One region of the Streptomyces sp. NPDC043726 genome, then DNA from elsewhere that is predicted to be linked to it. Evidence: riboswitches for the same ligand, from Rfam matches in the RefSeq annotation. Region 1 holds a riboswitch; each other region holds the start of a gene.

Region 1 (6,969 bases):
TGGCGTCCCGGTAGCGCTCGTAGAAGTCCGGGTAGCGCATCGGGCGAAGAGTCAGCTCGAAGCCGGGGTCGAGCAGGTTCTGGTTGCTGGGCATTACTGGCAGGCCTCGCAGGACTCGGGGTTCTCAAGGGAGCAGGCGACGGCCTCTTCGGAGGTCACCTGCTGGACGGGGACGGAAGCCTGTGCCGCGCGGGCGATGCGGGTCGCCGGGCGCGAGCGCAGGTAGTACGTCGTCTTCAGCCCGGACTTCCAGGCGTACGCGTACATCGAGGAGAGCTTGCCGATGGTCGGCGTCTCCAGGAACAGGTTCAGCGACTGGGACTGGTCGAGGAACGGGGTCCGCGCCGCCGCCATGTCGATCAGACCGCGCTGCGGGATCTCCCACGCCGTGCGGTACAACGCCCGTACGTCCGCCGGGATCCAGGCGAAGTCCTGCACCGAGCCGTTCGCCTCGCGCAGCGCCTCACGGGTGCGGGCGTCCCACACGCCGAGCCGCTTGAGGTCCTGCACCAGGTAGGAGTTGACCTGGAGGAACTCGCCCGACAGCGTCTCGCGCTTGAACAGGTTGGACACCTGCGGCTCGATGCACTCGTAGACACCGGCGATGGAGGCGATGGTCGCCGTGGGCGCGATGGCCAGCAGCAGGGAGTTGCGCATGCCCACCTCGGCGATACGGCTGCGCAGGGCCGCCCACCGCTCCGGCCAGGTGAGTTTGGTGTCGTAGTGGTCGGGGTGCAGGACGCCCCGGGCGGTACGGGTCTTCTCCCAGGCCGGCAGCGGGCCCTCGCGCTCGGCGAGGTCGGCGGAGGCCTCGTAGGCGGCGAGCATGATGCGCTCGGCGATGCGGGTGGAGAGCGCCTTGGCCTCCGGCGAGTCGAAGGGCAGCCGCAGCTTGAAGAAGACGTCCTGCAGGCCCATCGCGCCGAGGCCCACCGGCCGCCACTTGGCGTTGGACCGGCCCGCCTGCTCGGTCGGGTAGAAGTTGATGTCGACGACCCGGTCGAGGAAGGTGACGGCCGTGCGGACGGTCTCGTCCAGGCGCTCCCAGTCGATGTCACCGTCCGCCACGAACGAACCGAGGTTCACCGAGCCCAGGTTGCAGACCGCCGTCTCCCCGTCGTCGGTGACCTCCAGGATCTCCGTGCAGAGGTTGGAGGAGTGCACGACATGGCCCGGCAGGGCCGTCTGGTTGGCGGTGCGGTTGGCGGCGTCCTTGAAGGTCATCCAGCCGTTGCCGGTCTGCGCGAGGGTGCGCATCATCCGGCCGTACAGATCGCGGGCGGGGATGGTCTTGCGCGCGAGCCCCGCCGCCTCGGCCTTGCGGTAGGCGGCGTCGAACTCGTCCCCCCACAGGTCGACCAGCTCGGGCACGTCGGCCGGGGAGAAGAGGCTCCACTGCTCGTCGGCGTTTACCCGGCGCATGAACTCGTCCGGGATCCAGTGCGCGAGGTTCAGGTTGTGCGTCCGCCGGGCGTCCTCACCGGTGTTGTCGCGCAGCTCCAGGAACTCCTCGATGTCGGAGTGCCAGGTCTCCAGGTAGACCGCTGCGGCTCCCTTGCGCCGGCCGCCCTGGTTCACGGCGGCGACCGAGGCGTCGAGCGTCTTGAGGAACGGGACGATGCCGTTGGAGTGCCCGTTGGTGCCGCGGATCAGCGAACCCCGGGAGCGGATACGGGAGTACGACAGACCGATGCCGCCGGCGTGCTTGGAGAGCCGGGCGACCTGGTGGTAGCGGTCGTAGATGGAGTCCAGCTCGTCCAGCGGCGAGTCCAGGAGGTAGCAGGACGACATCTGGGGGTGCCGGGTGCCGGAGTTGAAGAGCGTGGGGGAGGAGGGGAGGTAGTCGAGGCGGCTCATGAGCCCGTAGAGCGCGGCGACTTCGTCCACCGACCTGGTGGTGTCGTCCTCGGCGAGACCGGCGGCGACGCGGAGCATGAAGTGCTGCGGCGTCTCGACGACCTTGCGGGTGAGGGGGTGCCGGAGCAGGTAACGGCTGTGCAGGGTACGGAGACCGAAGTAGCCGAAGCGGTCGTCGGCGCCCGTGTCGATGAGCGCGTCGAGCCGGGCGCCGTGGATCCGGACGAACTCGGCGGTCCGGTCGGCGATGAGCCCCTCGCGGTGCCCGACCGCGACGGACTCGGTGAAGGACGTGACGCCCTGCGAGGCGGCCTCGGCGGCGATGGAGACCGTCAGCAGCCGGGCGGCCAGTCTGCTGTAGGCGGGGTCCTCGGAGATGAGCCCGGCCGCGGCCTCGGTGGCCAGCTCGCGCAGCTCCGCCTCGTCGGCCCGCGCGGACCGGCCGCGCAGCGCGGCGGCGGCGACCCGGCCGGGGTCGGCGTCGGGGAGGTCGGCGGTCAGCTGGGTCAGGGTCCGCAGCAGGGCGGTGCCCGGGGCGTCCTCGACGGTCGGGACGGCTGAAGCCGGATCGGCTGGCGCGATGGTCACGTGGGGCTCTCCCTCGCTCGGCACGGGGCCTTGCGGAGGGCAGGAGGCAGCTCACGAGCGCACGGGGCGTCGCGTCCACCGGCCCACTCCACGAGGCCCGGACGTCAGTCACCCGGACCGGACGGCCGGGCGCACTGTCGGCAGGTCCTCGGACTGGACCATGTGCACAGATGTGCACAAGTACACCGTTGCGGGACAGTTCCGGATTCACACCGGATTCCCCTGCGGCGACAGCGAGCATGAGCATACATCTTGTGCCGGGCGGCGGTGACACCCCCAGATGTTGTGTCGCGCGTCGACTTCAGAGCGTCAACTCGTAGGTGAGGAGAGTGAACTCGGGGTGGTCCGAGATCGGGTTCCAGTCGCGTTCCGGGGAGCGGCGGAAGCCGAGGCGTTCGTAGATGCGGTGGGCGGTGTGCATCAGGGGCTGGGTGGACAGGACGACGCCGGTGCGGTCGCCCGCTGCGCTCGAGCGGTCGACGCACGCCTGGACGAGGGCCTGTCCGACGCCTCTGCCACGGGCCTCGTGAGCCACGGCGAGCATGCGGACCTCGGCCTCGCCGGGGCGGGCGAGGTCGGCCATGGGGCCGGGGGAGGGGACGTAGGTGACTCCGCCGAGGAGGCGGTCCTGTTCCACGGCGACGAGTACGTCCGCGGCGGCCGCCCGCTTGGCCACGTCTCTCAGTTCGCCGAGGTACCAGTCGGCTTCGCCGAAGGTGAGCAGGCCGTCCCGGAGGTAGGCCTGGGCGGTGATCTCGCCGAGTTCGTCGTATTCGGTGGGTTCCGCCGCGCGGATCCGGAAGTCCATGTGATCGAGTGTGTACGACAACGGGCCGCCGACAGTCCTGAATTTCGGCGGCCCGCTGCGGAACGGCTCCGTATCAATGAAGGGGCGACAGCTCCTTCTGCACGCCCGGGTCGCCCGCGTCCGCCGTGTAGTCCTCGGGGCTGGTCTCGTCGATGCCCTCGGGGGCCTTCGCCGCCTTCAGGACGAAGGTCAGGACCACCGTGACGACCAGGTTCAGCACGAACGCCGTGAGGCCGATGTACCCGATCTCCCCGATGCCGGGGATCTCCTTCGACGAACCGCCGAAGTGCGCTTGCGTCGGCGAGGCGACGCCGTACGCCGCAACCGTGCCGTAGATCATGCCGACCGCCCAGCCCGCCAGCAGCGCCCAGCGGTGGAACCAGCGCGTGAACAGGCCGCCGACCAGCGCCGGGAAGGTCTGCAGGATCCAGATGCCGCCGAGGAGCTGGAAGTTGATGGCGACCGTCTTGTCCATGGTCAGGACGAAGGCCAGCGCGCCCACCTTCACCAGCAGGGACACCAGCTTGGAGACCTTGGTCTCCTCGGCCGGTGTCGCGTCCGGCTTGATGAAGTCCTTGTAGATGTTGCGGGTGAAGAGGTTCGCCGCCGCGATCGACATGATCGCCGCCGGCACCAGCGCGCCGATGCCGATGGCCGCGAAGGCCACGCCCGCGAACCAGTCCGGGAACATGTTCTCGAACAGCTGCGGGATCGCCAGCTGTCCGTTCTCCACCTTCACCCCGGCCGCGATGGCCATGAAGCCCAGCAGCGCGAGCAGGCCGAGCATCAGGGAGTACAGCGGCAGGATCGTGGTGTTGCGGCGGATCACGTCACGGCTCCTGGAGGAGAGGGTCGCCGTGATCGAGTGCGGGTACATGAACAGGGCCAGCGCCGAGCCCAACGCCAGCGTGGCGTACGTCCACTGGCCGGCCTCCGCCGGGACCAGACCGCCCGCCCCGGTGCTGGTGAACTTGTCGTTCGCCGCGGCGAAGATGTCGTCGAACCCGCCCAGCTTGATCGGGATGTAGATGATCGCCACCGCGATCACCAGGTAGATCAGGGTGTCCTTGACGAAGGCGATCAGCGCGGGGGCCCGCAGCCCCGAGGAGTAGGTGTACGCGGCCAGCACACCGAAGGCGATCAGCAGCGGCAGGTCCTTGATGAACCAGTTGGTGTTCTCGCCGCCGCCGACGCCCATCACGTCCAGCACCGCCTGGATGCCGACGAGTTGCAGCGCGATGTACGGCATCGTCGCCAGGATGCCGGTCACCGCGACGGCCAGCGAAAGGCCCTTGGAGCCGAACCGGCCGCGCACGAAGTCCGAGGTCGTCACATACCCGTGCTTGTGCGAGACCGACCACAGCCGGGGCAGGAAGGTGAAGATCAGCGGATAGACGAGGATCGTGTACGGCACCGCGAAGAAGCCCGCCGCGCCGGCCGCGTAGATCGCCGCCGGGACCGCCACGAAGGTGTACGCCGTGTAGAGGTCGCCGCCGAGCAGGAACCAGGTGACCCAGGTGCCGAACGACCGTCCGCCCAGGCCCCATTCGTCGAGGCTGTGCTCGTTCTCGGCCTTGCGCCAGCGCGCGGCCAGGAAGCCCATGACCGTGACGGCCAGGAAGAAGAAGATGAAGACGGCGAGTGCGACGCCGTTCACGCCGTCGTTCACTTGGCGCCCTCCGTCTTGCGGGCGCGCTGGTCACGCTGCCACAGCTTGTACGCGACCATCGTCAGCACGGTCGACAGGAGCACCCAGGCCATCTGGTACCAGTAGAAGAAAGGGATGCCGATGAAGGCCGGGTCGGCCTTCGCGTACGACCCCACCCACAACATCGCCACGAAGGGCGCGAACAGGCAGAGGGCGATGACGACCCGAACGGGCGTCACCACCGGTTCTCTGCGCACCTCTGGGGCATCTGACATCCGACGGCTCCGTCCCCTTGCCGATCACCTGGTGTAATGCGCAGGCAATCTAGGTCACGGTGTCGCGGAAACGGAACCCCTCGTCCGCATATCGGTCGCCGAAGATCCGCTCAGCAGCACCGGAACCCCTGGCGGGGGTCCGACTCCTGGCGGTCCGTCCGCATCCGTTCGAAGGCGCGCCTGGTGGGCACGGGCGCCAGGGGGTGGTCCCGGCGCACGTGCGCGACATAACGGTCGTAGGCCGATTCGTCGGTGAGTTCACGGACGTACCACCGCACCGCCCTGGCCGCCCGCCGCAGTGACCGCATCGCGCTGCTCCTCCTTCTCCTCGCGGGTCGGGAACAGGCCCGCCGGGGCGACGAGTTCGGACTTCACGTAGGGTGCCTCGCTCAGCGTGGACAGGGCGGGGCGTCGGACGTGCCGGACGCAGACCCGGGCCGCGTCCACGATGACCACGACGATCAGCAGGGCCAGCACCGCCGTGAGGACGCCGTCCACCGTGGAGTTGGTGACCACGGTGTGCATGTCGTCCATGGACTTGGCGGGCGGCAGCACCTTGCCCTCGTCGATCGCGTCCTGGAACACCTGGCGCTGCTTGAAGAAGCCGACCTTGGGGTCGCTGGAGAAGACCTTCTGGTAGCTGGCGGTCAGCGTGACCGTCGCGTCCCAGGCGAGCGGGATCCCGGTGATCCAGGCCCACTTGAGGCGGCCGGACTTCACCAGCAGGGTCGTGCAGACCGCGAGGGCGACGGCGGCCAGCAGCTGGTTGGAGATACCGAAGATCGGGAAGAGCTGGTTGATCCCGCCGAGGGGTTCATGGACGCCCACCCACAGGAAGTACCCCCACAGTCCGCACACCAGGGCGCTGCACAGCACCAGGCCGGGCTTCCAGCTGACGTCCTTGAACGGGCGGTAGACGTTGCCCAGGGTGTCCTGGAGCATGAACCGGCCCACGCGCGTGCCGGCGTCCAGCGCGGTCAGGATGAACAGCGCCTCGAACATGATCGCGAAGTGATACCAGAAGGCCCGCAGACTGTTCCCGGTGATCTGGGAGAAGATGTCGGAGATCCCGACGGCGAGCGTGGGCGCGCCGCCGGTGCGGTGCAGCAGGGACGCCTCCTCGACGTTCTTCGCGGCCTGGGCCAGGTCCTCCGGGGAGATCTGGTAGCCCCAACTCCCCACCACCTGCGAGGCGTTCTGCACGGAGTCGCCGATGACCCCGGCGGGCGCGTTCATCGCGAAGTACAGGCCCGGGTCGATGACGCTCGCCGCGACCAGTGCCATCACGGCGACCGACGACTCCATCAGCATGGAGCCGTAGCCGATCATCCGGACCTGTGTCTCCTTCTGGATCATCTTCGGCGTCGTACCGCTCGAGATGAGCGAGTGGAAGCCGGACAGGGCGCCGCAGGCGATCGTGATGAAGACGAAGGGGAACAGGGATCCCGCGAACACCGGACCGTCGCCGCGGGAGGCGAAGTCGGTGACCGCGTCCATCCTCATCGTCGGCAGCGCGATCACGACCCCGAGGGCGAGCAGCAGGATCGTGCCGATCTTCATGAAGGTGGAGAGGTAGTCGCGGGGCGCGAGGAGCATCCACACCGGCAGGATCGAGGCGACGAAGCCGTACGCCACCAGCCAGACGACCAGGGTGGAGGGTGCGAGGGTGAAGGCCTCGGCCCACGAGGACTCGGCGACCCAGCGGCCGGCGATCAGCGCGAGCAGCAGCAGGCCGACGCCGATCAGGGAGACCTCGCTGACCCGGCCGGGGCGCAGGACGCGCAGGTAGAAGC
Region 2 (6,969 bases), on a different contig from region 1:
GAAGCCGCGCGGCGGCTGGATCATCACGACGACATTGCCGAACTGGAGGGAGGCGAGCACGATGTCGTCCCCGTCCACGTACAGCGAACCCGGCGGCTCGCCCCACGCCTCGGTCATCGCCTGCTTCAGTTCCGGGTCGAGCTTCTCGAACCAGGCCCGGTAGTCGGTGAGCGGCACCCGTGCGGGCGCCGAGGCCAGCTGTTCCTCGGTGAGCCACTCGACGTCGTGGCCACCGGCCTCGATGAGCCGGTGGATCAACTCGTCGCCGCCGGAGGGGTATGCGGTGACCCCGTAGCCGGCGTCCTTGAGCGCGTCCAGCACCCGTACCGCCGACGCGGGCGTGTCGAGTCCGACCGCGTTGCCGACGCGGGAGTGCTTGGTCGGGTAGGCGGTGAAGACCAGCGCGAGCTTCTTCTCGACGTTCGGCTTGTGCTTCAGCGCCGCGTGCCGGACGGCGATCCCGGCGACGCGCGCGGCCCGCTCCGGGTCGGCGACGTACACCGGGACGTCGTCCGGGCCCTGCTCCTTGAAGGAGAACGGCACCGTGACGAGCCGGCCGTCGAACTCCGGGATGGCGACCTGCATGGCCGCGTCCATGGGCGAGAGGGCGGCGTCGGACTCGTCCCAGGCGGCTCTGGACGACGTGAGGCACAGCCCTTGCAGCACCGGGATGTCGAGGTCGGCGAGGGCCCCGATGTCCCACGCCTCCTCGTCCCCGCCCGCCGAGGCCTCCGAGGCGTGCGTGCCGCCCGCCGCCAGGACCGTGGCGACGAGCGCGTCGGCCCGGCCGAGGATCTCGTACAGCCCCGCGTCGGCGCCGCGCAGCGAACCGCAGTACACCGGCAGGGCGTTGGCGCCGCGCGCCTCAATGGCGTCGCAGAGCGTGTCGACGAAGCCGGTGTTGCCGCTCAGTTCATGGGCGCGGTAGAAGAGCACGCCGACGGTGGGCCGGCCGCCCTCCAGGGCGCGGTCGCCGTGGACGCCGTACTCCGGCATCTTCTGCGGCTCGACGAACCCCTCGCCCGTGAGCAGCACGGTGTCGGAGAGGAAGCGGGCGAGTTCGGTGAGGTTGGCGGGGCCGCCCTCGACGAGGTACCGCAGCGCCTCGGCGACGACACCGGCGGGTACCGACGACTCGGCCATCAACTCCGCGTCCGGGACGGCCTCTCCGCCCAGCAGCACGGTCGGGATGCCGGAGGCCTTCAGCGTGGCGAGCCCGTCCTCCCAGGCGCGCTTGCCGCCGAGCAGCCGTACGACGGCGATGTCCGCGCCATCGAGGAGGCCGGGGAGCTCCTCCGCGACGTCCACCCGGGTCGGATTGCCGATCCGGTAGGAGGCACCGGACGCCGCCCTGGCCGCCAGCAGATCCGTGTCGGCGGTCGACAACAACAACACTGTGCTCATGCGGGCGCTCCCGGTGGAATGAAAGGCAGTCCTTGCGGCGCGCCCGACTCGATGAGCCGCCGGAGCGCGTCGGTGTCCGCGTGCTGTTCGATCAGATCGCCGAGCACATCGAGCTGCTCCTCGCGCAGCGCGGCGAACGAGGTGTCGGCGGCCGGCACGAAACGGCGGCCCGCGGCGGCCGCCACCTCGCGCAGGAAGGCACGGCGGAAACCGTCCGACTCCAGTGAGCCGTGCCAGTGGGTGCCCCAGGTCTGCCCGACCCGGCAGCCGTCCAGGAAGGGTTCACCGCCGTGCACGGAGGCGACCCCGTGGTGGATCTCGTACCCCTCGACCCGCTCGCCGAGGGCCTCGCCGACGGGCCGGGTGAGGGTCTTCTCGCGCGCGAACCGCACGCGGACGGGCAGGATCCCGAGTCCGGGGACATGACCGCGACGGCTCTCGACGTCGTCCTCGATGTGCTCGCCGAGGAGTTGGAAGCCACCGCAGACGCCGAGGACGGGCCGCTCCTCGGCGGCTCGTCGCACGATCGCCTCCGCGAGCCCCCGCTCCCGCAGCCACTCCAGCGCGCGGACCGTGCCCCGGGTCCCGGGGACGACGACGAGATCCGCGTCGGCCAGTTCCTCCGGCCGGTCCACGAACCGCACGACGACACCCGGCTCGGCGGCGAGGGCGTCGACGTCGGTGAAGTTGGACATGAGCGGCACGGCACAGACGGCGACGCGCAGCACGTCCTCGCCGACGGGGGAGGAGACCTGGGACTCCCGGACGGCTCCCCGCAGCGACACCCGCAGGCCGTCCTCCTCGTCGATGCCGAGCCCGTGCCGGAAGGGCAGGACGCCGTAGGTCCGCCGCCCGGTGAGGCCGTGCAGCATGTCCAGGCCCGGCTCCAGCAGCGAGACGTCACCGCGGAACTTGTTGACGAGGAACCCGGCGACGAGCCGCTGGTCCTCGGGCGAGAGCAGCGCGACCGTGCCGAAGAAGGAGGCGAAGACACCCCCGCGGTCGATGTCGCCGACCACGACCACGGGCAGCCCGGCGTTCCGGGCGATCCCCATGTTCACGATGTCGGTCCGCCGCAGATTGATCTCGGCGGGCGAACCGGCCCCCTCACAGATCACCGCGTCATACGTGCCCCGCAGTTCGGCCAGACAGTCGAGCACCGTCCCGAGGAGCTGCTGCTGCCGCCCCCCGTGGTACCCGCGCGCGCTCAACTCGCCCACCGGCTTGCCCATGAGCACCACCTGGCTGCTCTGCTCACCACCGGGCTTGAGCAGCACCGGGTTCATCAGCGCGGTCGGCTCGACGCGGCAGGCCTGGGCCTGCATGGCCTGGGCCCGCCCGATCTCGGCGCCCTCGCGGGTGACGAAGGAGTTGAGCGACATGTTCTGCGCCTTGAAGGGAGCCACCTTGACCCCCTGCCGCACCAGCCACCGGCAGATACCGGCGGTGACGACGCTCTTCCCGGCATCGGAGGTGGTCCCGGCGACGAGCAGCCCACCGCCCGTCATGACGTACGCCCCTTCACGACCCGGCGCGCGACGACGCTGACGCCGAGCGCCAGCCAGCCGACCCGCCGCGACAGCCGTACGGCCCGTTCGATGTCCCCGACTTCCACTGCCCGCCCCTCCCCGTTGAGTACCGGTCGATGTTCGACGCGTCCGCCGTACGACAGAGTCCCGCCGAGCCGGACGCCCAGCGCCCCCGCGAACGAGGCCTCCACGGGCCCGGCGTTGGGGCTCGGGTGCTTCTCGGCGTCGGCGCGCCAGGCGCGTACCGCACCCTGGGGATTCCCCCCGGCGACGGCGGCGAGTACGGCGGTCAGCCGCGCCCCCGGCCACCCGGCGACGTCGTCGAGGCGGGCCGAAGCCCACCCGTAGCGCCGGTAGCGGGGCGACTTGTGGCCGACCATGGCGTCGAGGGTGTTCACGGCCCGGAACCCGAAGAGTCCCGGCACCCCGCCGAGCGCGCCCCACACCAGCGCGCCGACCACGGCGTCGGAGGTGTTCTCGGCGACGGACTCCACGACGGCCCGGGCGATCCCGTCGGCGTCGAGCGCCTGCGGATCGCGCCCGCACAGATGCGGCAGCCGTGCCCGCGCGGCCTCCACGTCCCGTGCTTCGAGCGCGCGCCCGATGCTCCGGGCCTCACGGGCGAGCGAAGTCCCCCCGACGACTGCCCAGGTGGCGAGGCCGGTGAGGACGACGGACGCGGCGGGGGAGTGTCGTACCGCACGAGAGGTGAGAGCGCCGACGGCGACGGCGCCACCGGCGCACACGGCGGTGTGCAACGCGCCCCGCCCCCGGTCGTCCCGCCACAGCACCCGCTCCACGGCACCCGCGGCCCGTCCGAACGCGGCGACCGGATGCCCACGGCGCGGATCGCCGAGGAGCAGGTCACCCAGGAGGCCGGCGGCGGCGCCGTACGCGAAGACGCGATCGGCCCGCATCGGCTCAGCCGGTCGCGGAGTCGGAAAGGGGTCTGGCGCTGGGTGTCAACAGGCAGGCGAGCATCGCGACATGTCCTCACTCAGGGTGTCCACGCCCTGGTTCGACTAGACCGGCGGTGAGAGTTCCTGGCTCCCGGGGCTACCTACCCCGGTGACAGTGGCGGGACCGCGCCGGACTCGCACCGGCTTCCTCTCCTGCCGCCGTAATTGGCTCCGGCAGTCCACCACGGCCCCGGAACGGCCGTCAACTCGCTGTTGACCTGCGAGGGAAGAGTGTGCTGAGGCCCACATCGGGCCCCGTGGGACGGGGTGGGAACAGCGCCGCCCGGGGCGTCGGGAAGACCCACCCGCCCGCATACGACAACGCGCCCCGCCCGTCGCCCGGCAGGGGCGATCGGACAGAGCGCGCGTCTGGGTGTCTTGGCGGGGAGCCGTCAGGCCACGATCAGGTAGATGCCGTAGCCCACGGCCGCGGCGCAGGCCGCGAAGCAGGCGTACGCACCCGTGAGCGCGACCGTCGCGGTGCCGCCCTGCTCCGCCGCTCGTTCGCGGCGGGCGAGGCCGGTGATGCCGAGGGTGAAGAGGGCCACGAGGGCCACGGTGACCACGAGGCTGACGCCGAAGACGGAGCCGAGGGCCGCCCAGTCGATCTTCATGATGCTGATTCCTTCAGAGAGCCGGGTGGGCGGGTCAGACGGTGGCCTGCGACGGGGCCGGTTCGCCGGCCGGGGCCGGGATCGTCGCCGTGAGGTCTTCGGTCACCGTGCCCGCCGGGGGCGGGGTGACCGCGGCCATGGCCGTCGTGACGACGCCGGCCGGCTCCTCGGCGGTCTCGTTGACGTTCGTGTGGTCGACGACCTCACGACGCGAGATCTTCCAGATCGCCGCGCTGGAGGCGACCAGGAAGACCGCCACGAGGCCGGTGCCCCAGCTGCCGAAGCCGGTGACCCACTCGGCGACCGCGGCGACCAGCGCCGCCGCCGGCAGCGTCAGGCCCCACGCGACGAACATCCGCGTCGCCGTCGACCAGCGCACCACGCCGCCCTTGCGGCCCAGCCCCGCGCCCATCACCGAGCCGGAGACGGAGTGCGTGGTGGAGAGCGAGAAGCCGAGGTGGGAGGAGGCCAGGATGACCGTCGCGGCGCTGGTCTGCGCGGCGAAGCCCTGCTGCGGCTGGAGGTCGGTCAGGCCCTTGCCCATCGTGCGGATGATCCGCCAGCCGCCCAGGTAGGTGCCGAGCGCGATGGCGATGCCCGCGGAGAGGATGACCCACATCGGCGGGTCGGAGTCGGGGGCGAGGGTGCCGCCGGCGACCAGGGCGAGGGTGATGATGCCCATGGTCTTCTGCGCGTCGTTGGTGCCGTGGGCCAGCGAGACCAGGCCGGCCGAGGCGATCTGCCCGGCGCGGTAGCCCTTCTCGGAGGACTTGCTGCCCTCGGCCTTCTTGCCCAGGGAGTACATCAGCTTCGTCGCGAGCAGCGCCGCGATGCCCGCGACCAGCGGGGCGGCGACGGCCGGGATCAGCACCTTGGTGACGAGGACGTCGCCGTGGACCGCGCCCACGCCCGCCGAGGCGATGGTCGCGCCGATCAGACCGCCCATGAGGGCGTGCGAGGAGCTGGAGGGCAGGCCCACCAGCCAGGTGAGCAGGTTCCAGAGGATCGCGCCCACCAGGGCGGCGAATATGACCTCGGGACGTATGCCGGTCTCGTCGACGAGACCCTTGGAGATCGTGTTGGCGACCTCCACGGAGAGGAAGGCGCCTACAAGGTTCAGTACGGCGGACATGGCCACCGCGACCTTGGGCTTGAGCGCGCCGGTCGAGATGGTGGTGGCCATCGCGTTGGCGGTGTCATGAAAACCGTTCGTGAAATCGAACGCGAGTGCGGTTACCACCACAATCGCGAGGATCAGCGAGAAGTTTTCCATTTACCCAGGCAATCGTTCGAGGTCATTGGCCAGGCGAACGTAGGTAACCTGAATGAACGGAAGGTGAACACGGGCGGGCCGCACGGTGTCCGGAGGCTGGTCTCGATCTTCTGGGCATATCGCGCGGCCTCGCACGGTCCAGGCGCCCCAAGGACTAGGAGCCCCGGGCGAACTTCCGGAGCTGGTTCAGAGACCCGTTGAAGAGATTCTGGTCACCCGGCAGGCTGCCGCCGTTGTCGTACTGCCAGAAGGTCCACCTCGACCAGCCGGCCGGCAGTGTCCCCGCGCTCGAGGAGTTGTAGCGGGCCACCCACAGCGCGTGATGCGAGGCGAAGGCCCGGCTGCTGCCGGTGCAGGTGTTCCACCAGTGCGCGGTCGTGTAGATCACCGGGCGGCGTCCGGTCAGCCGGTGCACCTCGTTGCTGAACGAGGTGATCCAGCCGACCATCTTCGACCTGGTCAGGCCGTAGCACTTGCGGTCCTTGTCGTAGGGGTTGTACTCGATGTCCAGCGCGGGCGGCAGCGTCCAGCCGTCCGCCGTCCAGCCGCCGCCGTTGCGCACGAAGTGCGCGGCCTGGGTCTTCCCGGGCGACTTGTTCGGCAGCGCGAAGTGGTACGCCCCGCGGATCAGGCCGGCGTTCCGGGAGCCGTTGTACTGCTGGTTGAAGTACGGATTGCGGTAGGTGTGCGATTCGGTCGCCTTGACGTAGACGAACTTGGCGCCCTTCGTCTTGGCGCGCGGCCAGTCGACGTTCTTCTGGTGGGACGAGACGTCGTGTCCCTTGGGCCGGCTCGCCGCCGCGGCCGGGGACTCGGCCAGCGCGGTTCCCCCGATGGTCAGCGCCGCCACGGACGCCGCGAGTACGCGGGCGCGGTGGCGGGACGGTTTGCGATCACGGGCCATGTTTCCCCCCGGAATGGCGACGTGCACGACAAATCAGCCAGAGATTACTGGAAGGTCGGTGATTGCCGGTCGATCTCCGGCCAAGCACCGGGAGAGGGTGAAGTATCCGGATATGCGTCCTTCCGGAGGCCTGACTTCCGGCCTAGAGTGCCCCGGCCCGCCCGCCGTCCGGGGCCCCGGCTGGCAGGATCGCGGCATGGCTGAGCAGCGAGGGAAGCAGCGGGTCGGAGGGGAAACGCGGGAGGGCGCACAGGGAGTGGGGGAGTCGTGGCGGGAGGCTGCGCTT
Region 3 (6,969 bases), on a different contig from region 1:
CTCGGGAGTACGCGGCCCGGCGACCCCGTCGCCCAACAGCCCCTGCCCCCGCAGCAGTTCCGCCGCGGCCACCCCCCACGGCAACCGAAGCCCCGCCTCCCGCAGCAGATCCGTGCGGGCCAGCATCTCGGGCGCGGGCCCCGTGCGCGCACCTCCCGGCGTGAGGAGCGCCGCGTCATCGGCCCAGCGCAGGGCGAGGTCGACGTCATGGGTGGCCATGACCACCGTCGTGCCGCTCGCCCGGAGCCCGTCGAGGGTGCCGAGCAGCCGTTCCTGCCCGTCCGGATCGAGCCCGGCGGTCGGCTCGTCGAGGATCAGCACCCGGGGCCGCATCGCCACGGCGCCCGCGATCGCGGTGCGCTTGCGCTGGCCGTAGGAGAGCAGATGGGTCGGCCGGTCGGCCAGCGCGCTGATGTCCAGCGCGGCGAGCGCTTCCTCGACCCGGGCGCGCACCTCGGCGTCGGAGAGCCCGAGGTTGAGCGGTCCGAAGGAGACGTCCTGTCCCACCGAAGCGGCGAAGAGCTGGTCGTCCGGGTCCTGCACCACCAGCTGAACGGTCGTCCTGAGCCGGGTCAGCCCCTTGCGGTCGTACGACACCTCGCGTCCCTCGACGCTCAGCCGGCCCTCGCGCGGCCGGAGCCCGCCGCTGAGCAGCCGCATCAGGGTCGTCTTGCCGCTGCCGTTGCGCCCGAGCAGCGCCAGCGCCCGCCCTTCGCGCACCTCGAAGTCCAGGCCCGCCAGCACGGTCGGCCCTTCCTCGTAGGCATAGGACGCGCCGTGGAGAGCGACCAACTCGCTCATGAGAGAGGACCTTTCAGTACGAGCGTGAGGGCGGCCAGCGCCACGAGGAGCCCGCAGCTGGCGGCCGTGAACCGGACCGAGACCCGTGCCTCGGGCACCAGCACGCGCAGGGTGCCGTCGTAGCCGCGTCCGGCGAGCCCGGCTTGCAGACGGGTGGCCCGGTCGAAGGCCCGTACGAACGCGGTGGCCCCGAGCCCGCCCAGGGAGCGCCAGGTCGCGGCGCGGGTGGTGTGCCCGAGCCGCGCGGCCTGGGCGTCCCGGATCCGCCGTACGGAATCCAGCAGCAGGAAGCTCATCCGGTACGTCACCAGCGCCACGTCGCCCACGGCGGCGGGCACGCCGGCCTTCACCAGCCGCGGCAGCAGGTCGGACATGGGGGTGGTGAACGCGAGGAGCAGCACCCCGAGGGAGGCCGCGGAGGTGCGCAGCAGCAGCTCCCCGGCCCGTACGGCCCCGTCGTCGGCGAGGGAGACGAAACCGTCGGGGCCGCCCACCTGCACGAGGAGCGTGGCGGCGCCGGTGACACAGAATCCGAGCGGCACCCGGTAGGCCCGCCACAGCTTCCGCCCCGGTACGCCCGCCGGGCCCAGCAGCACCACGAGGGCCGTCACCAGGACCAGCGCGGCCCCCGGCCAGGGCGGCAGCGAGATGGCGAGCACGGTCAGACCTAGTCCGAGCACGGCCTTGTCCACGGGATGGCGGCGGCGCCAGCGACTGCTGTGCGCCGCCGCGTCGATCGGCAGCACGGGGGATCAGACCCCTTCGCCGTCGGACTCCCCGGCACGGCCGACCCCGACCGCATCCCGTTCCAGGGCCCGCTGTTCGCCCTGCTTACGGCCGCGGCGCAGCCCGAAGTAGTAGGCGAGGACACCCGCCCCCAGGGCCGCCTGGAGCGAGAACAGGGCCGACTCGATCTCCCCGGACGGCGGTTCGTACAGCGGCGAGAACCAGGGCTCGTAGTCCGGCTCGATCTCGGTGATCGCCGTCTCGGCCTCGGCATCGGCGCCGGCGAAGGGCTCCTCCTTGTGGTCGCCGAGCCCGAGCATGAGCGGCATGACGGCGAGCGCGGCCACCGCGAGCAGCAGCAACAGGTTGATCTTCGTGTTACGGCTCATCGGGCCACCGCCTCGTTCGACTCGGTCCGCACCCGCTTGCCGCCGGACAGCAGCACACCGAGCCGGGTCAGTTCTCCCTTGCTGGACTGCACCAGCAGCCGCATCACCAGCACCGTCAGGAGCCCCTCGCTCACCGCGAGCGGGATCTGGGTGACGGCGAAGATGGACCCGAACTTGCCGAGCGCGCCCAGGAATCCGCTGCTGGGGTCGGGGAACGCCAGCGCCAGCTGAACGCTGGTGACGCAGTAGGTCGACAGGTCGGCGACGAACGCGCCGCAGAAGACAGCGGCCATCAGCGGCACGTCGTACCGCCTCAACAGCTTGTAGACGGCGTATCCGGCCCAGGGCCCGGCGATCGCCATGGAGAAGACGTTGGCGCCGAGCGTGGTCAGACCCCCGTGCGCGAGCAGCAGGGCCTGGAAGAGCAGGGTGATGGTCCCGAGGACCGCCATGATCGGCGGCCGGAACAGGATGGCGCCCAGGCCGGTACCGGTGGGATGGGAACAGCTCCCGGTCACCGAGGGCAGTTTGAGTGCGGACAGAACGAAGGTGAAGGCCCCGGAGGCGCCGAGGAGCAGGGTGCTCTCCGGGTGCTCGCGGACTTCACGGGTGAGTGACCGGACTCCGTGGACGACGAAGGGCGCGGACGCGACGCCCCAGGCGACCGCGTGCGCCGGAGGCAGAAATCCCTCGGCTATGTGCATGGCTCAGCAGACCCTCTCCAGCACCTCGTGGATGGTTGACGCGCCTTGGCCGGTCTCCTGGCTGACGGGTGACACCGCCCGTGACTCCGCCTTCCCGGGTCCCGAAGGACCCAGTGGCTGCCCGTGGGGGCTGGAGCCGGACTTCCCGATCACAGTGGCGAGGGCCGCACCGGCATTGCACCGGATTTCCCGTTCACCAAGGCGTGGTGACAGTAGTGCGCCCACCGGGCACATGACAAGCGGAGCCGGGGGGCGCACAGGGGGAGTGAACCGGCTCACGCACCTGCGGTGACGTCAGTCCCAGCGGTAACCGTCACCGAAGTTGAGGGTGTGCTCCAGGACGTCCTCGAGGGGGTCGTTGACGTTCACGGTGTTGATCACGGACACCACGGGCGCGTTGTTGGAGACGTGCAGCGGGGGGTTGTCGTGGGCGGTGGCGTCACCGGCGGCGAGGACCGTCACCGTGAGGGCGGCGGGGAGGAGGGAGATCCGTGCGCGCATGACTGCTCTCCTTAGAGGCCAGGGTGGCAGCGGGAACGATGGGGGATTACCGCGTGCCGGCCTCGCGAATCCCCGCTAGGGGCCGGTTCACCTGGACGAGGCGGGCGTTCGGCGGGTCCTATCGACTGGACGGCCGTCGGCTGACGACCGTGAGCAGCCGCGCGACCAGCGGGTTCTGATCGTCCGTACGCCAGGCGACGGCGACCCGGGTGCGGGCGGTGCCCGGCTCGATCCGGCGGAACGCGACGCCCTTGAGGCGGATACGGCGGATGCCGGCCGGGGCCAGGGAGACGCCGAGGCCGGTCTCGACGAGCGCGCACACGGTCGCCCATTCCACCGCGTGCTGGGCGATGCGCGGCGTGAACCCCTGCGCCGTGCACAGCCCGATGATCTGGTCGTACAGCCCGGGTCCGGCTTCACGGGGCAGCAGCACGAAGGGCGAGTCCGCCAACTGTGCGAGCCGCACGGCCCGCTGGGCGGCCAGGGGGTGGGCGCTCGGCAGCACGGCGACGAAGGGCTCGGTGACCACCGTCCGGAAGGCCAGCTCCGGCTCGGCGTCGGAGGGCTCGCGCAGCAGGCCGACGTCGATGGTCCGCTCGCGCAGGGCCGCGAGCTGGGGAGCGGTGGTCATCTCGCGGATGTCCAGCCGCACATCGGGGAACAGCTGCCGGAAGTCGCGCAGCAGGCTGGGCAGGACGGTCAGGGCAAGGGAGGCGGCGAAGCCGAGACGCAGCCGGCCGGCGGTGCCGCCGCCGACGGCCCGGGCGGCGGCGAGCCCGTCGGCGAGGTCGGACAGAGCCCGCCGGGCCGCGGGCAGCAGTTCGTGGCCCGCGGGGGTGAGGGCGACGCGCCCCGGTCCGCGGCTGAAGAGCGGGTGGCCGACCTTGTCCTCCAGCCGCCGGATCTGCTGGCTCAGCGGCGGCTGGGCGATGCCCAGGCGGGCGGCGGCGTGACCGAAGTGGAGTTCCTCGGCCAGGACGACGAAGGCGTGCAGCTGGGGGAGGGGGAGTTCGGGCCGTTCCATATCCCCAGGGATATCAGCCCATGCGAATCGGCGTATTAGACGTATCATTGCTGGTCACCTAGCGTTCGGCGCATGACAGAGCGACGCGCGATCCTCAGCGGCTCGACCTTCGAGGAGCAGATCGGTTACGCCCGTGCCGTGGTCGACGGCGAGTGGGTGCACGTGTCCGGGACGACCGGGTTCGACTACACCACCATGACGATCTCCGACGACGTCGTGGAACAGGCCGAGCAGTGCCTGCGCAACATCGGGGCCGCCCTGACGGAGGCGGGGTGCACCTTCGCCGACGTTGTCCGGGTGCGCTATCTGCTGCCCGAGCGCGAGGACTTCGAGCCGTGCTGGCCGGCACTGCGACGCCGCTTCGGAGAGGTGCGGCCGGCGGCGACGATGCTCGTGTGCGGTCTGGCCGACCCCAGGATGAAGATCGAGATCGAGGTGTACGCGCGGAGGCCGACTCCCGGGTAACAACGGGTGAACTGGGCTGGCAGGATGGGCACATGTGAGCGAACGACGTGCATTCCTGACCATCGCCAAGGCGGCCGCGCCGCTGTACGCGACCATGCTCGCCGCGTCGGCCGGCGCCCTCGTCGACACCGCGCTCCTGGGTCGGTACGCCACCGTGTCCCTGGCCGCGTTCGCCGTGACGATGGCGGTCTTCGGCCCGGCCACGGTCACCGTCGTGGGCGCGCTGCGCGGCGTGATGCCTTTCGTGGCGCCGCACCGCGAGGACCCCGAAGCGCTGCTGCCGTTGGTGCGCGGCGGCATGTGGCTGGCGTTCACCGTGGGCGGGCTGGGCGCGGCGGCGGTGACGGCGGTGCCCCTGTTCGGTGCGATGTTCGGAGTGCCGAGCGCTGTCGTCTCGCAACTGGGCTTCCTGCCCTGGCTGTTGGCGGCCAGTGTGCTGCTGATCGCGGTCGGCGCGTCGGCGACGTCCGTGCTGGTCGGACTCGGGAAGTCCGCCCTGGTCATGCGGTCGGGGCTGTGGGGGACGGCGGTGTCGGTGACGCTGTCGGTGGTACTGGTAGGCGGCCCGGGTCCTCTGCCGAGCCACGGTCTGACCGGCGCGGGCCTGGCGATGCTCGCCTCCAGCCTCGTCAGCGCGTGCCTCAACCAGTACGCCCTGCGTCGCCGCACGGTCCTGGCGGGCCGTTCCCTCCGCCCCGGCCGCCCGGATCCGCGCCAGGTGCTGAAGCTGGCCCGCGTCGGCATCCCGCTCGCGGGGACCGTGCTGGTGAAGTTCGCGGTGCTCGGTGTCCTGACCTTCGCCGCGGCCCGGACCGGCACCGACGGCGTAGCCGTGCACGGTGTTGCCGAGTCCCTGGTGAACGTCGTGTTCACGGTGGCTGTGGCGGTCGGGCAGGCGACGGTTCCGCTGATCGCCGGATACGCGCAGGAGCGTGACATCGGGCGGATCCGGCGCAGTGTGTGGGCGGGGATCCGGGTGGCGCTGTGCGCGGTGGCGGTGCTCTGCGCCGGGCTGTGGCTCCTGCGCGGCCCGGTCGTGGACCTGTTCACGAAGGACCCCGCGCTCGGTCAGGAGGTCAGGCATCTGCTGCCGCTCGTTCTGGCGGTGGTGATCAGTGACGCCCTGCAGGCGGTGGCGGGCTTCGGCCTGGTCGGGCTCAAGCGGACCGGGCCCGGCCTGGTGTCCACGGTCGTCTGGTTCGGGATCCTCGCGGCCCTGGCGGTCCCGGTGGCCGACGCGGCCGGACTGACAGGCCTATGGACGGCCCTGGCCTGCGCGAATCTCCTCCAGGCCGGCACGAAGCTGATGTCGTTCCACCGGCACACGGCCCGGATCGGGGCGGGGGCCCGGCGCCCGACGGCGGAGGCCGCCGACCGCGCCTGAGTTGCCTCGCCCCTGCGGTGCTGTATAGTCGATCTTGAGCTGGTCGCCGGAAATCCGGTGCCCGGTTTCGCGTTGGTGGTCCAAGGAAAGACGCCCCGCTTCCTGCGGGGAGATGCAGGTGCAAGGCCTGCCCGGCGCTCCAGTGAACGGCCCGTCCCGAACAGGGGCGGGCCGTTCGTGTTTCCTCCGGCGGGGGGAATGCGACGGCGGGTGCCTGTGTTGAGACACCTGTCTGGCATGTTCGAGTCAATCGACTCGCATGGCGGCGGAAGGGAGTCTCCTATGGCACGCAGCAACGCCCGCCCCGTGGTGAAGCTGAAGTCGACGGCCGGCACCGGCGTCACCTACGTGACCCGCAAGAGCCGTACCAACAACCCCGACCGGCTGGTCCTGCGCAAGTACGACCCGGTCGCCGGCGCTCACGTCCTCTTCCGCGAGGAACGCTGACGCCCGCCTCCCGCCGCCCGGCGGTGGAGGCCGACACGAAAGGACACCCCATGCAGCGCGGCATCCATCCCGTCTCCCGCCCGGTCGTCTTCCGCGACCGCGCGTCCGGATTCACCCTGCTGACCACGTCCACCCTCGACCCGCGGCGCACGGTCGAGTGGGAGGACGGCAACACCTACCCGGTGGTCGACGTCGAGATCTCCTCGGCGAGCCACCCCTTCTACACCGGCACCTCGCGCGTGGTGGACACCGCGGGACGCGTGGAGCGCTTCGAGCGGCGCTACGGCCGTACGACCGCCCGCGGCTGACCGCCCGCGGCTGACCGCCCACCCGTTGCCGCGTGGAAGCGGCGCCGCGTCGCCGCTTCGAGAGGAGACCGCGATGAAGGTACGCAAGTCGTTGCGCTCGCTGAAGGCCAGGCCCGGTGCCCAGGTCGTGCGCCGGAGAGGCGTGACGTTCGTGATCAACAAGAAGGAGCCGCGCTTCAAGGCCCGGCAGGGCTGAGCAGCCGGCAGGCCGCCCGGCACC
Region 4 (6,969 bases), on a different contig from region 1:
GACCACCACGGTGAGCGCGGGCGTGCGCTTGCTGAGCAGGCCTCCGCCGAAGTCGGCCAGCCCCCACAGGACGCTGGTGGCCAGGGCGAAGAATGCTGTCACGGGTCGCCTCGCAGTACAGTTCGGTGAACGATCGGGTGCACCTCACCGTAGTTCAATAAAATCAACTCTGTCATCCAGAATATTGGACGGAATGTGTCGGACCTCGACCTGCTGACCCAGTCCCTGGCGCGCAACGTCAAGCGCTGGCGCACCGAGCGCGGTTTCACCCTGGACACGCTCGCCGCCCGCGCCGGGGTCAGCCGCGGCATGCTGATCCAGATCGAGCAGGCCCGCACCAACCCCAGCCTGGGCACGGTCGTGAAGATCGGGGACGCGCTCGGGGTCAGCATTCCCACCCTCCTCGACTACGAGCAGGGACCGAAGGTGCGCGTCGTCCCGGCCGACCAGGTCGTACGGCTGTGGCACACCGACGCCGGCAGCTACAGCCGCCTCCTCGTCGGCACCGAGGCCCCGGGACCGCTGGAGATGTGGAACTGGCGGCTGATGCCCGGCGAGAGCAGCGCGTCCGACCCGCACCCCACCGGCACCGTCGAACTCCTCCATGTCACCGCCGGGGAGCTGACGCTGACCGTCGACGGCGTGGAGCACCGCGTCCCGGCGGGCGCCAGCGCCTACTTCGAGGCGAGCGCCGCGCACATGTACGGCAACGACGGGGACGTCCCCGCCGAGTTGGTGCTGGTCGTCTCCGTCCCGCCCGTGCGCTGAGGTCCGCCGCGCGCTTGCTACCGTGCGGCCATGCGCGCACCCATCGGACACTTCGACCGGGCCACCCCCGCCCCCGACTGCCTCGACGAGCTGACCGCCCCGGTCGCCGCCGCCGTACGCGACTGGAACGGCAGCGTCCCCGCCGACCAGATCGTCTACGTCGACACCGACCCGCAGTGGGCCGACACCGCCGTCTTCGTCGAGCACTACGGCCGCGAACTGCTGGAACAGTCGGCGAACTGCGTGGTGGTCGCCGGCAAGCGCGGCGGCGAGACCACGCTCGCCGCCTGTGTCGTGCTCTCCACCACCCGCGTCGACGTCAACGGCGCGGTCCGCCGCCAACTGGGCGCCCGCAAGGCCTCGTTCGCCGCGATGGACACCGCGACCGGCGAGACCGGCATGGAGTACGGCGGCATCACCCCGATCGGACTGCCCGCGGACTGGCCGGTGCTGGTGGACTCCGCGGTCGTGGACCTGCCGTACGTCCTGGTCGGCAGCGGCCGTCGGCGCGGCAAGCTGCTGGTGCCGGGGAAGGCTTTCGCCGAGCTGCCCGGTGCCGTCGTCCTGGACGGGCTCGGGCTCGCCTGAGACCGCGCTCGCCGCCTGCTACGGACTAGTAGTCGGCGTTCACGCCGAGGTACTGCTCCGCGAACGCCAGGCCCGCCGAACGGGAGCCGAAGAGGCGGCGCAGCCGGGCCAGGGTCGTGCCGGCGCGATGCGGATCGCCCGAGGAGGTGCCGTGGTACACCTCCGACAGCCACTGGGAGAACTCCTGGTAGTCCCAGACCCGGCCCAGGCAGGCCTGTGAGTAGCCGTCGAGGCCAGTGGTGTCGCCCTTGGTGAGGAACGCGACCAGGGCGTCACCGAGCAGGAAGGCGTCGTGCAGGGCGAGGTTCATGCCCTTCGCGGCGATCGGCGCGGTGAGGTGGGCGGCGTCCCCGGCCAGGAAGAGCCGCCCGAAGACCATGGGCTCGACGACGTAACTGTGCATGTCCAGCACGCGCTTCTCGATCAGCCGCCCCTCGGTCAGACGGGGCGCCCCGGCCGCGCCGAGCCGCTCCTGGAGCTCGGACCAGACCCTCTCGTGGGACCAGTTGTCCGGGTCGTCGCCCGGCGGGCACTCCAGGTAGTAGCGGGTCACCTCGGGGCTGCGCGCCATGTGCCCGGCGAAACCGCGCGGATGCATGCCGAACACCACACAGTCGTTGGACGGGGGCGCCTCGGCGAGCAGCGCCAGCCAGCCGACGCCGTAGTCGTACCGCGACACATGCGCGCGCCCGGACGGCAGCGCGGTCCGCGACACCCCGCGCGCCCCGTCGCAGCCCGCGACGAAGTCGGCGCGCACGACGAGCCGTTGCCCGGACTCGGGGTCGGTGTACGACACCGAGGGCCGGTCCGATTCCGGATCGTGCAGCTCCACGTCCCGCACGCCGAAGCGGATGGCGCCGCCGCGGACGTCCGCGTACTCCCGGACGAGGTCCGTCACCAGCAACGGCTGCGGATAGACATAGTGGTGATGACCCGTCAGTTCGGCGTACTCGAACCGGTAGCGCTCTCCGGCGAACCGGAACTCGCACTCGTTGTGCACCTGCCCGTGTGCCAGCAAGTTGCCCGCGAGGCCGCGCTGTTCGAGCCCGCGTACGGCCCACTCCTCCAGGACGCCGGCCCTGGGCCGCCGCTCGATGAACTCACGGCTCTCGGTCTCCAGGACCAGACAGTCGACGGACGCGGCCCGCAGGATGTTCCCGACGGTGAGCCCGGCGGGTCCGGCGCCGACTATGACGACCGGAAAGCGCTGTGCGGCAACGGAGTTGGGGTGGGGGGCGGTGGAAGTCACCCCAGCATTATGGTCGTACCGGATGTCAGGCGTCGGCCGCGCAGCGGAACCCCGCGTGACCGCTGGAGCTGTCCGGGGTGTTGGCGCTGCGGGCGGCGACCCGGTACCGGTTGCAGTAGGAGGCGTGGCACATGTGGGAACCACCGCGGATCACCTTGGCGGTGCCCTCGGCCGGGCCGGTGGGGTCGACGGCCCGCCGATGGTCCGTGGACCACCAGTCCGCGCACCACTCCCACACATTGCCCGCCATGTTGTGGAGCCCGTACCCGTTGGGCTCGAAGGCGTCCACGGGGGCGGTGCCCCGGTAGCCGTCGGCGGCGGTGTTCTTGGTGGGGAAGGTGCCGCGCCAGATGTTGCAGCGGTAGGTGCCGTCGGGGTCGAGGTCGTCGCCCCAGGGGTAGCGCTTCCGCTCCAGGCCGCCACGGGCCGCGTACTCCCACTCGGCCTCCGTCGGCAGCCGCTTGCCCGCCCAGGCCGCGTAGGCGGCGGCGTCGTACCAGGACACATGGACCACCGGGTGGTCACCGCGTCCGGCGAGATCGCTGCCCGGGCCCTCCGGCCGGTCCCAGGCCGCACCCGCGACCGCGCACCACCAGGGCGTCCGCTCGGGCCGCGGGGCGCCCCGGCGCAGGGCGGCGGGCAGGAACCCGGCGAAGACGTACGACCAGTCCAGGCGCTCGGCGTCGGTGAGATGGCCGGTGTCGGCGACGAACGCGGCGAAGGCGTCGTTGGTCACCGCGCGGGTGTCCATGCGGAAGGAGCTCAGCCGCACGGGTCGTACCGGGCCCTCGCCGTCGTCCGGGAACCCCTCGCTGTCCTCCGCCCCCATGAGGAACTCGCCGCCGGGGAGCAGGACCATGCCGTCAGTGGAGAGGGTGCCCGTGGCGACCGGCGCCCGGGAACCCAGGGCGACGGGCTGCCGCCCGGCCGAGCCGGTCCCGGACGAGGGCATGCAGCAGCGGGCGGGCGACTGGGGCTCGGGCATCGGTTCTTCCTCGCGGACGGGTGACGGCTGTGCACCCCTGTCTACGCCATGTCGCTGTACGCCATCTCGCCGTGCGTCACCGCAGCAGCGGGATCTCGATGGCCGGGCAGCGGTCCATGACCATGTCCAGGCCGGCCGCCCGCGTCCGGTCGTAGGCGGCCTCGTCGATCACGTCGAGCTGGAACCAGACCGCCTTGGCGCCCTTGGCGACGGCCTCGTCCGCGACCGGCCCGGCCAGCTCGCTGTTGACGAAGACATCGACGACGTCCACGTCGAAGGGGATGTCCGCGAGGGAGGCGTAGCCCTGCTCGCCGTGCACGGTCTCCGCCTTGGGGTGCACCGGCACCACACGCTTGCCGTAGCGCTGGAGCACCTGGGCGACGCCGTAGGCCGCGCGCCTCTGGTTCGACGACAGACCCACCACGGCCCAGGTGTCGCCGAGCTCGGTGAGGATCTTGCGGATCGTCGCTTCGTCGCCGTACACCAGGGGCCTCCTCGACCTCGTGCCATGCCTTGCCCAGCTCAACGGCCAAGGGCGCCCGGAGATTCCCGGGCCTCGCGTGGTAGCTTGCCGAGGCCAGTCGAACCCATGCTCATGGGTCAGGGAATCCGGTGCGAATCCGGAGCTGACGCGCAGCGGTGAGGGTGACGGGCGGGGCCTCGGCCACTGGACGGTGTGACAGCCGTCTGGGAAGGCGCCCCGACCGGACGACCCCGAGTCCGAAGACCTGCTGGCGGCCCCCGCGGTCGAACGGACGGCGGGGGAGCACCGTACGGACGGGCTCCGCGTTCGAGCCCTCGACGACTGAGGAACCGCACCCGTGCCCATCGCACGTCTCACCCGCCCCGCCGCCCTGCTCACGGCCGCCGGACTGCTCCTGACCGGCTGCGCGGACAACACCCCGGCCGACGACGCCAAAGCCGCCGTCACCCTCGACAACTGCGGCCACGCCGTACGCGTCGCGCACCCGCCCCGGCACGCCGTCTCCCTGAACCAGGGCAGCACCGAGATCCTGCTCTCCCTCGGCCTCGCCGACCGCCTCGCGGGGACGGCGACCTGGACCGACCCGGTGATGAAGGGCCTGGAGAAGGCCAATGCCGACGTCCCGCGCATCGCCGAGAACAACCCCTCCTACGAACGTGTCCTGGCGGCCGAGCCCGACTTCGTCTCCGCCTCCTTCGTCTCCACCCTCGGCAAGGGCGGCGTCGCCGGCCGCGAGCAGTTCGAGAAGCTCGGCGTGCCGACCTACGTCTCCCCGTCCGACTGCGTCGGCAAGGACAACTCCGCGGGCGGCGACGGGGTACGGACCACCCCGCTGGCCATCGAGGACGTCTACGGCGAAGTCCGCGACCTGGCCGCCGTGTTCGGCGTGCAGCGGCGGGGCGAGGAACTGGTCGCCTCGCTGGAGAAGCGGATGGCGAAGGCCACTTCGGGCGTCGACGCCTCCGACGTCACCCTCCTGTACTGGTTCGCCAACGCCGAGTCGCCCTACATGGCGGGTTGTTGCGGTGCCCCCGGCATCATCACCCGCGCCCTCGGGGCGCGGAACGTCTTCGACGACACCCACGACGAATGGCCCCAGATCAACTGGGAGACCGTCGCGGACCGCGATCCCGACGTCCTGGTCATCGGCGATCTGACCCGCAAGTCGCAGACGGCCGAGTCGGCCGCCAAGAAGATCGCCTTCCTGGAGTCCAACCCCGTCACCAGGACCATGGACGCCGTCAAGCACAAGCGGTACGTCCTGCTCAGCGGCCAGGCCATGAACCCGACGATCCGCACGGTGGAGGGCGTGGAGCAGGTCGCCGCAGCGCTGCGCGAGTTCGGGCTCGCCAAGTGAGCCTCCGGCGAACGCTGCTGCTCGGCGGGGCCGGGTTCGTCGTGCTGTGCTGCTCCTTGGCCGTGGCGATCACCATCGGGCCCGCCGACATCCGGGTCGCAGACGTCTGGTCCACGGTTCTGTCCCATCTCGGCCTCGGCAGCTCGCGGTTGACGCCGATCCGCGACGGCATCGTCTGGCAGCTCCGGCTGCCGCGCACCCTCCTCGCGGCGGTGTGCGGCGCCGGGCTCGCCGTGTGCGGGGCGGTGATGCAGTCGTTGCTGCGCAACCCGCTCGCGGATCCCTTCGTGCTCGGCGTGTCCTCCGGCGCCTCGACCGGGGCGGTCGTGGTGGTCGTCCTCGGTGTGGGCGGGGGCGCGGTCCCGGTCTCCGCGGGGGCGTTCGTGGGCGCGCTGGTCTCCTTCGCGCTGGTGCTGCTGCTCAGCCACACCCTGGGCGGCACGACCGACCGGGTCGTCCTGGCGGGGGTCGCGGCCATGCAGCTCTTCTCCGCGCTCACCTCTTTCGTGGTGATGACCTCGGCCGACGCCGAGACCACGCGCGGGGTGCTGTTCTGGCTCCTCGGCTCGCTCGCGGGCGCGGGGTGGACCGACGTCTGGCTGTGCGGGGCCGTCCTCGCCGTGGCGCTCGTGGTCTGTCTGTCGTACGCCCGCACGCTCGACGCCTTCGCCTTCGGACAGGACGCCGCGGCATCCCTGGGGGTGTCGGTCGCCCGCACCCGGCTGGTCCTGCTGTGCGTCACGGCCCTGCTCACGGCCGCTCTGGTCAGCTCGGCGGGGGCCATCGGCTTCGTCGGCCTGGTCCTGCCCCACGCGGCCCGCGCGCTGGCCGGCCCCGGCCACACCCGGCTGCTGCCGCTGACCGCGCTGGTGGGCGCGGTGTTCCTGGTGTGGGTCGACACGCTGGCCCGTACCGTCCTCGATCCCCAGGAGGTGCCCGTGGGTGTCGTGACCTCGCTGATCGGGGTTCCGGCGTTCGTGGCGGTGCTGTATCGGACGGGGAAGGTGCGATGAGCGGGCGCCTTGACCGGACGGAGGGTGCGATGAGCGGGCGTTCGGACCTGACGGACAAGGGGGCGGCTGGCCTTTGCGCGGACCGGGTGAGCCGCCGGGCCGACGGTCGGCTCATCCTGGACGGGGTCACTCTGGCGCCCGCCCCCGGCACCACCGTAGGCCTCCTCGGGCCCAACGGCTCCGGCAAGTCCACGCTGCTGCGGCTGCTGGCCGGAGTGCTCGCGCCCTCGGCCGGTGTCGTCACCCTCGACGGCGATCCGCTCACGGGCCGGCCCCGCCGGGAGATCGCCCGCCGCCTCGCCGTGGTCGAGCAACAGGCGGACACGCAGGTCGAACTGACGGTCCTGGACGTCGTACGACTCGGCCGCCTGCCGCACCGACGGGCCTGGGCGCCCGCCTCCGCGCGGGACGAACGGGCCGTGCGGGCCGCCCTGGACCGCACCGGCCTCACCGGCCACGCCGACCAGTCCTGGCACACCCTCTCCGGCGGGGAACGCCAACGGGTGCAGATCGCCCGCGCGCTCG

The links. Region 1 has a riboswitch for cobalamin ahead of AC068Z_RS00980 (ribonucleoside-diphosphate reductase subunit alpha). Riboswitches for the same ligand answer to the same signal wherever they lie in the genome.
Region 2: linked by a shared signal. The riboswitch ahead of AC068Z_RS37525 (cobalamin biosynthesis protein) and the one ahead of AC068Z_RS00980 (ribonucleoside-diphosphate reductase subunit alpha) in region 1 are both predicted to bind cobalamin.
Region 3: linked by a shared signal. The riboswitch ahead of AC068Z_RS34645 (energy-coupling factor ABC transporter permease) and the one ahead of AC068Z_RS00980 (ribonucleoside-diphosphate reductase subunit alpha) in region 1 are both predicted to bind cobalamin.
Region 4: linked by a shared signal. The riboswitch ahead of AC068Z_RS36195 (ABC transporter substrate-binding protein) and the one ahead of AC068Z_RS00980 (ribonucleoside-diphosphate reductase subunit alpha) in region 1 are both predicted to bind cobalamin.

The regions. Positions count from the first base shown of each region.
Region 1 covers NZ_JBWKCI010000001.1:205,988-212,956, reverse strand. Annotated here, with positions in the region: gene AC068Z_RS00985 (ribonucleotide-diphosphate reductase subunit beta) at 1-94, opposite strand, end outside; gene AC068Z_RS00980 (ribonucleoside-diphosphate reductase subunit alpha) at 94-2,445, opposite strand; cobalamin riboswitch at 2,568-2,692, opposite strand; gene AC068Z_RS00975 (GNAT family N-acetyltransferase) at 2,747-3,253, opposite strand; gene mctP (monocarboxylate uptake permease MctP) at 3,327-4,922, opposite strand; gene AC068Z_RS00965 (DUF3311 domain-containing protein) at 4,919-5,176, opposite strand; gene AC068Z_RS00960 (YbdD/YjiX family protein) at 5,287-5,484, opposite strand; gene AC068Z_RS00955 (carbon starvation CstA family protein) at 5,435-6,969, opposite strand, start outside.
Region 2 covers NZ_JBWKCI010000018.1:62,052-69,020, reverse strand. Annotated here, with positions in the region: gene cobN (cobaltochelatase subunit CobN) at 1-1,404, opposite strand, end outside; gene AC068Z_RS37530 (cobyric acid synthase) at 1,401-2,912, opposite strand; gene AC068Z_RS37525 (cobalamin biosynthesis protein) at 2,909-3,850, opposite strand; cobalamin riboswitch at 3,952-4,091, opposite strand; gene AC068Z_RS37520 (hypothetical protein) at 4,285-4,506, opposite strand; gene AC068Z_RS37515 (inorganic phosphate transporter) at 4,541-5,779, opposite strand; gene AC068Z_RS37510 (lysozyme) at 5,934-6,683, opposite strand; gene AC068Z_RS37505 (class II aldolase/adducin family protein) at 6,880-6,969, shown strand, end outside.
Region 3 covers NZ_JBWKCI010000015.1:464-7,432, forward strand. Annotated here, with positions in the region: gene AC068Z_RS34630 (energy-coupling factor ABC transporter ATP-binding protein) at 1-801, opposite strand, end outside; gene cbiQ (cobalt ECF transporter T component CbiQ) at 798-1,547, opposite strand; gene AC068Z_RS34640 (energy-coupling factor ABC transporter substrate-binding protein) at 1,554-1,916, opposite strand; gene AC068Z_RS34645 (energy-coupling factor ABC transporter permease) at 1,913-2,620, opposite strand; cobalamin riboswitch at 2,651-2,836, opposite strand; gene AC068Z_RS34650 (hypothetical protein) at 2,915-3,121, opposite strand; gene AC068Z_RS34655 (LysR family transcriptional regulator) at 3,240-4,145, opposite strand; gene AC068Z_RS34660 (RidA family protein) at 4,218-4,610, shown strand; gene AC068Z_RS34665 (MATE family efflux transporter) at 4,645-5,994, shown strand; gene rpmG (50S ribosomal protein L33) at 6,277-6,441, shown strand; gene AC068Z_RS34675 (type B 50S ribosomal protein L31) at 6,492-6,749, shown strand; gene ykgO (type B 50S ribosomal protein L36) at 6,823-6,945, shown strand.
Region 4 covers NZ_JBWKCI010000016.1:113,130-120,098, reverse strand. Annotated here, with positions in the region: gene AC068Z_RS36225 (EamA family transporter) at 1-102, opposite strand, end outside; gene AC068Z_RS36220 (helix-turn-helix domain-containing protein) at 196-768, shown strand; gene AC068Z_RS36215 (YbaK/EbsC family protein) at 799-1,356, shown strand; gene AC068Z_RS36210 (4-hydroxybenzoate 3-monooxygenase) at 1,382-2,605, opposite strand; gene AC068Z_RS36205 (formylglycine-generating enzyme family protein) at 2,631-3,590, opposite strand; gene AC068Z_RS36200 (CoA-binding protein) at 3,667-4,074, opposite strand; cobalamin riboswitch at 4,167-4,326, shown strand; gene AC068Z_RS36195 (ABC transporter substrate-binding protein) at 4,412-5,431, shown strand; gene AC068Z_RS36190 (FecCD family ABC transporter permease) at 5,428-6,444, shown strand; gene AC068Z_RS36185 (ABC transporter ATP-binding protein) at 6,474-6,969, shown strand, end outside.